Regions from separate parts of the Draconibacterium orientale genome, predicted to be linked through region 1. Evidence: riboswitches for the same ligand, from Rfam matches in the RefSeq annotation. Region 1 holds a riboswitch; the other holds the start of a gene.
What was found. Region 1 has a riboswitch for cobalamin ahead of nrdD (anaerobic ribonucleoside-triphosphate reductase). Riboswitches for the same ligand answer to the same signal wherever they lie in the genome.

Region 1 (4,431 bases):
CCTTTCGTTTGTTTGTTTTTTAATGAAATAAATAACTCACATCTTTCATAAAACCATCTTGCTGAATTTCGAATAAATGCTGGTTAGTTGTATCGCTTTTTAAGTTACCTAAATTTTCTACGTATCCGCCCAGTTTTATGTACTGAAAGTTAGTGCTGTCAAAAGCTTCGGGTAACCTGGCACAACCCGAGTACCACGCAGTTTTAGTTTCCGGGTAATGAAGGCGTATAAAATTAGCCAATTCTGCTACTCTTTGAGGATCGCCATCTCCGCCCATAAAACAAAAACAGGTGATAGATGAGGCGTATTTTTCCATCAAGGAAACGATTTGCACTTCGTTCAGTTCTTCGCCAATATCTTTCTGCAAATGCGGACTGTGGCAGCCTTTACACCGATTCGGGCAATTGGTAATATTTACTGCCAGTGTAACTTCGTTCGGAATTTCCTGAAAAACGATATTGTAGTTGTAATATTTAAGCATATTCTTCCACTTTTTCTTCCTTATTTTTTTGAGCGTAATAGCGTTTTGCAGCTTCTTTCTGGCGTGCATCAGAGAAGCTGCTCACTCTTTTCATGTAACCAATAATACGGGTTAAATAGTCGATATTTTCAGTCTTACAATTTGGGCATTCTTTTAGATACCGCTTGTCGATATGGCCACATTCATTGCAAATGGTATTCGGAATATTAAAGGTGAAATAATTGCAACCTTCTTTGGCAGCTACCCGAATTAACTGGCGGTATTGAGCAGCACTTAAATGTTCCTCTAAATTCATATGTAATGCAGAGCCCCCGGTTAGGTGTTCGATGTATTTTTTCCCGTGAACCTTGAATCTATCAATTACATTCAATGACTCGTCTTCTACAACATAGAAATAGCTGTTGTAACAATCTCGCGGAACAAAATAACCATCTTCACGATCCCATTTTGCATGTTTTACGCCCACGTTTTCGGCCGGAATCATTTCGCAATTGAACAAGGTGTCTTTTGTGCGGTATTTTTTATTGTATGTTTCAATTAAACCAAGTACTTCGCTGGTAAATGCTGCGTAATCAGGATTGTCGTTTATTTCAATTCCAAGGAATTCTGCGGCTTCAACCAGGCCGTTTACACCAATGGTAAGGTACTGGCGCCCCATGTTTATATAACCGGCATCAAACAGCGGAAGCATGCCTTTTTCCTGTAGTTCTTTTAAATTTTCGTTGTAGCCCAATTGTACTTTGTGTACCAGGTCAACCACTTCTTCAAGGAAATTAATGTAAGGAATTCGTTCCTTTTTAGCTTGTTGTACGCAACGGTTCAGGTTAATTGTTAATACACTTTTCGAGCCGGTTGAAACGCCACCTGCTCCCAGTGTGTAACTAAAACCATTGTCCTGAATTTCGTTACGTAAACGGCAGCACGAACTTAAACTGTCGGCATTATCGCTTAAATAGGTGAAAAACGAATGACCATCGGCATACATTTTTGCTGTGAATTCGCCATATTCTTCATCTTTTGTATCGCCGTTTTCTGTAAGCATTGCCATTGTTTCTACCGGGAAAGTCAGCATGGTTTTCGTGCGCTCCTGGTTAAACCAAAGCATAAAACGTTTTTGTAACCAGTTTAACGAATCCCATTCAGGTTTACTTCCGTCGGGGAAAACAAATTCGCCAAACAAACTTTCAAAATAATACTTATCGTAATAGGCAATGTTCCAGAATACTGCCTGGAAATTTCGCGCTCCGGTTGGTTGATTAAGCGAATAAACAATTTGCTCGAAACAATCAGTAATCACTTTATCAATCGAGCGTTTCCTTGCCGATAAATCAGCGGTTTCGTGGCTGCGTTTGTGGTAATCGTTGCCATATTCTTTTGCCACAAAATAGTTCATGTACATTAAAAACTCGGGTGTTGCACAAGCACCGCTCAACATACTTGAAACGATAAATACCATGTTGATAAAACCACCACAAAACGATTTTAAGTTGGTTGGTGCAGTTGAATTTCCGCCAATTTTCGAGGTGCCATCCAACAACCAGGGGTACATGGTAATGCTGGCGCAATAGGGAGCCAGGCTGGTTTCGTCGTTTTTATAGATGTAATGTTGACTTAAAAAATTAAGGTATTTATTCGATAACTCTTTCCCAAACATATCCGAAAGGCGGTCGGTGAGCAATCGGCGGTTTAAACGGATAAAATTTCCTTTCGGAAGCTCTCCAATTAGTGTGGCAATGTTTTTTTTATCGACATTGGCATTGGCATCAAATTTACTTCCACTGGCAGCATTTCCGGCAGCACAATATTCAATCAGAAATTTAATACGATCACGGGTTTCCCTGTCTTCAGAATGTTTCTGGCGGTAGAGCATGTATGATTTAGCCACGGCAAAATAGTTTTCGGCCATTAACGAACGCTCCACCTGGTTTTGAACTTCTTCAACATTCATATCTTCCTGAATATTTACCCGGTGCAGAATGTTGGTAAGGTCATCGTCGCTTGCAAAACTTCCTACAGAAAGAAAAGCTTTCCTGATTGCATTTTTAATTTTATTCATAGAAAACGGAACCCGCTTTCCGTCTCTTTTTACGATTGAGATTTGCGTACTACTCATACTATTGTTTTTTTGTTTTTAATATGCTGTTTTGCTCGTATTTTATGATTAAAAAATCTAACCGGAAGCCAAGAGGTGCGCATTCAAAACAATTATCTGCTGATGGTACGAAACGAGAAAATTATTTTACTTACGAACCAGACTTCAACTCCCGAAAGCCTAATTATTAAAAATGATTTTGGCAGGTCTTCTGGCTTGTCCTGTTTCTGAAGCCTTCCCATCCGTCAATTGGCGAACAGTGGCAAAAGATTTTCAAAAACACATTTATGGACTTACAGCTGCGGGTACAGCTCCTGATTTTAACAGGATTCCCTTTTCATACCGGATAGCGTTGCTACACGATAAACCAATAATCCAAAACAAGTTTAGTGTTTTTATGTATACAATGTAATTTGGAGTTTTAAACAATTTAATTGATAAAATGAGTAAAAGGCTTCTGTTTTCAGCACTTCTGTCGTGTTAATAATTGCGTAAAATTGAGAAGACTTCATGATATTTTATTGCACAAAATCGAATTTATTATTGTTATTTAAAAAATAGCAAGATTTATTTTATTTGGTTGAAATTGAGCTTGTTTGCTGTTTTCTTTCTCTGTTCTGTTACCTAACTTTATTTCCATAAAAAGACCCTTTCGAGGTAGGATAGCAAGTTTATGTTTTGGGCAGACCAAAACCCAAGTTTAGCATCCCGTTGGTCTAAAAAATGGTAATAAAATATGAGGCAATTTAACAAAGGTGTCCGTCCACGAAAATTGGATGGTTCAATATTCAGGTATGCTATTTATTAAACAACGAAAATGTTATAAACAGGGAATTTGGCAACCTTTTACAGATAAAAGATAACTATGAAAAGTATGTTGTTTCTCTTGATGATATGAAATATTCGAACTATAAAGATATTCTTCATCTACATCCGTGGGAATTAATCAACATTTGAATAAGGGGTTACATTTTCGTATTTTTAGGCTATAAAATATTGAAAATGAACCAGTGAGAGACAAAAACGAGACCTCACTATTTGTGTTGAAATAACATGTAGATTATGAGTGCATTATGGGCGTAATTCGATTCCCGTCCGAGTATCAAAAAGCCTGATATTCAAAATGAGTATCAGGCTTCTTAATTGCTGTTTTATCCGTTTTAGTCTTCCTTTCCTTTTTCAAAAAAGTGGTGAAAGAATACACTTTGAAAAGCAATCGCATTTTTCCAGTATTCCCAGGTGTGTCCTCCGGGGCGTGTGGTAAAATCGTGCGGAATATTTCGCTCAAGAAGTTTTTCGTGTAAGTTGCAGTTAACGCCGTAAAAGAAGTCGCCTACACCACAATCAATGGCAATTTCAAGCGCTCCGGGCGTTAGTTTATAAACCAGGTTGATGACTGTGTTTTCTTCCCAATTTCCCTTGTTTTCAGCATAAGTGCCCAGTCGTTTCGAAATATCCCAGTTATTGGGAAACGGCCGGATATCAACTCCGCCGCTTAAACTGCCAGCAGCACCGTAAACATCCTGGTTTCTGAAAGCCAGATACAAGGCACCGTGTCCACCCATACTTAGTCCGGTAATGGCACGTCCTTCGCGTGAGGCAATGGTGCTAAACGAATTGTCCACCCAATCAACCAATTCATGCGCTACATAGGTTTCGTATTTTATGCTGTTGTCAATCGGGCTATCAAAATACCAGCTCGAAAAAGCGCCATCAGGGCAAACGATAATAAACTGATACAAATCGGCATAGTTTTTAATTTCAGGTACGTTGTTTATCCAGTCGTTTTGATTGCCACTATAGCCGTGAAGCAGGTAAAGAACCGGGTAGGAATTGTTTTCGGAATAACCTTCCGGAG
Region 2 (4,431 bases), on a different contig from region 1:
GTTGAAACGATTGGTAACTGAACTCTTTGCGTGTATAGTTCTCATTTTTTTCTTCTTTTTCGTTTTTCTTTTCCGAAGAAATGGTGAGCACGTTGTTTTTAAAGTTCACGTTAAAATCGTTTTTGCTCATTCCCGGAGCTGCAACCTCGATAACAAAATCATCGTCGGTTTCTTTTACGTTTACTGCCGGTAACGAAGTGTTTGTGCTCGAAAAGTTCGAGTGATCCCAATCCATCAATTCATTGTTGAAAAACCTGTCAAAGACTGATGGAAAATACGGTTCGTTTCTTCTTGCTAATTTCATGACTTTATCCTCCTTTAACTTTTGGTTAAACAATTCATTGAACATGCTGAAAAGAAAAAATCAAATGCCATACCATCTTTGATTTTGTGAAAATATTTCAGTGCTAAGCTGTCTGGTTGTCAGTTGGTTTGGTGCGTGTTTTGAATGTGATTGGAAGTCAGTAATTTGTAAAATGTCAAAATTTCAGTTTAGGGCCTTTATTGTTAAACAACATCTTTATCACTCTTGGTTTTAATGAATTAATGTTTTAATTTTATTAAATAAACCTGACGCCCCATTTAAAGGGCCGCCAAATTAAAACAAACAATGAATAGTTTTAACTCCATAAATTGTTAAGTATAACGAGTAACAGCGGATGCTTTGGAGGATTAAAACCTGCTTTTAAAACAGCTAAAATTGCATTAGAAACTAAGGGATAGGATTGAAAAAGTTAATGAACACTTTCAAAAACTTTTAGGCTTCGTTCTGAAGTCGTGTGTTTGGGGTTAACTGGGGCCGCCTCTCTGAAAAAGAGAGGCGGCTATTTTTTTGCCGGTACTTTGGTTAATCTGTGCTTTCAACTTTTTCTGTAATTTTACCCCCAGATAAAACGAGAAAAATGCCACAACGTTATTTTTTACAACTTAGTTACAAGGGAACCAATTACCATGGTTGGCAAATTCAGCCTAATGCTGTTTCTGTTCAGGAGGTGATGGAAGACGCACTATCAAAAATCCTGCGCGAAAAAATAGCTGTTGTTGGTGCCGGACGAACCGATACCGGTGTGCATGCCTCGTTTTTTATTCTGCATTTTGATACCCAAAATAGTATTCCCGAAAATCTGGACATCGTTTATAAACTCAATAGTTTTTTACCATCCGATATTGCTGTGCAAAAAGTGTGGCCGGTTGATGAGGAAGCACATGCCCGGTTTAGTGCATTATCACGAACCTATCATTATTTTATTTCTACCGAAAAAAATCCGTTTGCAACCGAAACGAGCCACAAATACCTGAAACCACTCGATGTGGACAAAATGAACCAGGCAGCATTAAGGCTTTTTAATTACACCGATTTTACCAGTTTCAGTCGCCTGCATACCGATGTAAAAACCAACAACTGCAAAATTATGCACGCCGAATGGACGAAAAATGGCGAACAATTAAAATTTACAATTAAAGCCGATCGGTTTTTACGCAATATGGTGCGTGCTATTGTAGGAACGCTGTTGGAAGTGGGGAAGAGCAAACTCAGTATCGAACAGTTTTGTGAGATCATTGAAAAGCAGGATCGGGGGGCAGCAGGAGCATCAGCGCCGGCGCAGGGGCTATTTTTGGTGGATATTGAATACCCCAAAAAACTTATGAGTGAATGTTGAAATAGTTTCAAAATGTTTATTTTTTAAACAACTGTTTGTGTTCTGCATTTTGTACTCTTTAAAATTATTTATCTTTGTGCGCGTTGGTTACGCACAATTGCGTTTAGGGAATCCGGTGTAAATCCGGAACTGTACCCGCAGCTGTAAATTCAGAAAATGATCATTTCTCACGCCACTGTCGGTTCAGCCAATGACGGGAAGGCAATGATCAAAGGGAATAAGTCAGAAGACCTGCCAGCAAATGGATGAACGAACTTCGGGAACAAAGTTTCGGGAATCAATCTATTGATTTCTGCACCTGATTTCCTGTTAATTTTAAACGGATGAAGATTAAAATTCTCGTGGTATTGCTGCTTGCCGGTTTTTCGGTGTTTGCACAGGATGTTAAACGCGTGATTTCGCTGGCACCGTCGATTACCGAAAATATTTACCTGGTTGGCGGAAAAGATAAACTTGTGGGATGTACGAGTTATTGCATGTTGGCCTTAAATGATGGAATTGAAGAAATTGGTTCAACGGTTGATGTAAATGTGGAGAGGATTTTCGCTTTGAAACCTGACATGGTACTAACTATGAAATTGACCAAAGCGCAGGATATTGCTACTCTTGAAAAACTGGGATTACGTGTTGAGGTGTTGGAAACGCCGCGTACTTTCGATGAAATTTGTGCCCAAACACAACAAATCGCCGAGCTTATCGGATGCGAAGATCAATCGACAGAAGTAGTTGCAAAAGCCCGTAAAACGGTGGCCGAAATTCAGGCGAAATCGAAGCAGCTGCCTCCTTCAAAAATATTTTTCCAGATTGGCGCCAATCCCGTATTTTCGGTGCTGGACAATACCTACATGAACGATTTTATGCTGTTGTGTAATGCAACAAATATTGCCTCCGGGTTAAAACACGGAACTTTAACCCGCGAAAGTGTATTGCTAAAAAATCCGGATGTGATAATCATTGCCGAAATGGGCGGTTTTGGCAAGGAAGAACGAAAGGTTTGGAATACTTACGAAGGAATGGAGGCCGTAAATAACAACAAGGTTTTTCTGATTTCTTCGGAAACAGCCTGTAGCCCAACACCGGCAAACTTTGCAAGTGCACTGAAAGATGTTTACCGTTTTATAAGCGAGTAAATCCAAAAGTTAGAGACGAATGAACAGCAAATATTTAAAATGGATACTTTTTTTAGCCGCACTTTTGGTGTTGTTGCTGGTGTCTGTTTTGTTGTCGTTATCGGCCGGTGAAATAAAAGTTTCGCTGATGCAACTGCCACAAATTTTGTCGGATAAAGGCAGCATCGAATACACTGTTCTAGCAAAAATCCGTATTCCCCGAATATTGATGGCCATTGGTGTTGGCGGCGCTTTAAGCCTGTCGGGAGTGGTGTTGCAGGGTATATACCGAAACCCGCTGGTTGAGCCCTACACGCTGGGAATTTCCGGTGGTGCGGCTTTGGGAGTGGCCATTGCCATTGTTTTTGGGCTGAATACTCTGAGCTTCTTTTCGCTTCCGGCATTTGGCTTTTTGGGGGCGCTTGTTACGCTCATTGTTGTGTATCTGTTAAGTATAAAACGTGGCGGATTAAGTATCAACAGTATGTTATTGATTGGCGTAATGGTAAGTTTTGTGTCTTCTTCGGCCATGATGTTTCTGATGTCGATTTCTACCGCCGAAAACCTGCATAACATTGTTTTCTGGGTGATGGGATCGCTGGATGAGTCGAACAATTCTCTGATTGCCATTGCATTCTATTCATCGCTGGCCGGACTGGTAATTTCGTACTTTTTTGCACAAACGCTGAACGCACTTCGCCTGGGTGAAGTAAAAGCACGGCACTTGGGAATAAACACCGGCGTAGCAATAAAACTGCTGTTTTTTGTGGCGTCGTTACTCACCGGAATTGCCGTTTCGGTAGCCGGAGTTATCGGTTTTGTTGGTTTGGTTATTCCGCACTTAATCCGATTGATTATCGGCAACGATTACCGTGTCCTTTTGGCCGGTTCGTTTATGGGAGGAGCCATTTTTCTGATACTTTCCGATACCATTGCCCGAACCATTATTTCGCCAAATGAACTGCCGATTGGCGTAATAACCGGTTTTATTGGGGGATTGGTTTTCATTATTGTGTTGAGTCGCTCCAAATCACATTTCAAACTGAATTAGCATGGAGCAGTTTTTTCAAATATCAAATTTTTCGTGCGGATATCCGGGAAAGTTCATTCTCCAGGATATCGATTTTTCAGTGGCAAAAGGTGACATTGTGGGGATTATCGGTCCAAACGGTTCGGGAAAAACTACTTTGTTTCGTGGAATTTCAGGAGAGCTTCCTCCGCTGAAAGGTAAAATGGAGCTGAAGGGGTTGGATACGCGAAAAATGAATCTGAAGCAGCGTGCTCAAAATATTGCCATTGTTACGCAGAATATTGAAATAGGCAGCATGACTGTGGAGGAATATGTGTTGATGGGCCGCATTCCGTATCACAAACAATTTCAGTTTTTCGAGACCAAAGAGGATTTTGCCATTGCCGAAAAATACATGAAGCTTACGGGCGTTGACAAACTGAAAGGAAAATACATGAATGCCTTGAGTGGTGGCGAGCAACAGCTTGCAGGAATTGCCCGTGCATTAACACAAGAACCCGATTTACTTCTGCTCGACGAGCCAACTTCGCATTTGGATATCACGCACCAGGTTCAAACACTGAATCTCATTCGCCGCTTGAGTTGCGAACTGGGATTAACGGTTCTTATGATCATTCACGACCTGAACCTG

Region 2: it holds a riboswitch for cobalamin, as region 1 does, so the genes downstream of both, BMW53_RS15990 (ABC transporter substrate-binding protein) here and nrdD (anaerobic ribonucleoside-triphosphate reductase) in region 1, are expected to answer to the same signal.

Annotation. Positions count from the first base shown of each region.
Region 1 is NZ_FOHT01000003.1:107,599-112,029, reverse strand. Features, by position in the region: gene cobO (cob(I)yrinic acid a,c-diamide adenosyltransferase) at 1-29, opposite strand, end outside; gene nrdG (anaerobic ribonucleoside-triphosphate reductase activating protein) at 20-481, opposite strand; gene nrdD (anaerobic ribonucleoside-triphosphate reductase) at 474-2,594, opposite strand; cobalamin riboswitch at 2,758-2,960, opposite strand; gene BMW53_RS03145 (alpha/beta hydrolase) at 3,734-4,431, opposite strand, start outside.
Region 2 is NZ_FOHT01000032.1:26,748-31,178, reverse strand. Features, by position in the region: gene BMW53_RS16000 (Hsp20/alpha crystallin family protein) at 1-304, opposite strand, end outside; gene truA (tRNA pseudouridine(38-40) synthase TruA) at 903-1,661, shown strand; cobalamin riboswitch at 1,729-1,914, shown strand; gene BMW53_RS15990 (ABC transporter substrate-binding protein) at 1,985-2,791, shown strand; gene BMW53_RS15985 (FecCD family ABC transporter permease) at 2,811-3,821, shown strand; gene BMW53_RS15980 (ABC transporter ATP-binding protein) at 3,823-4,431, shown strand, end outside.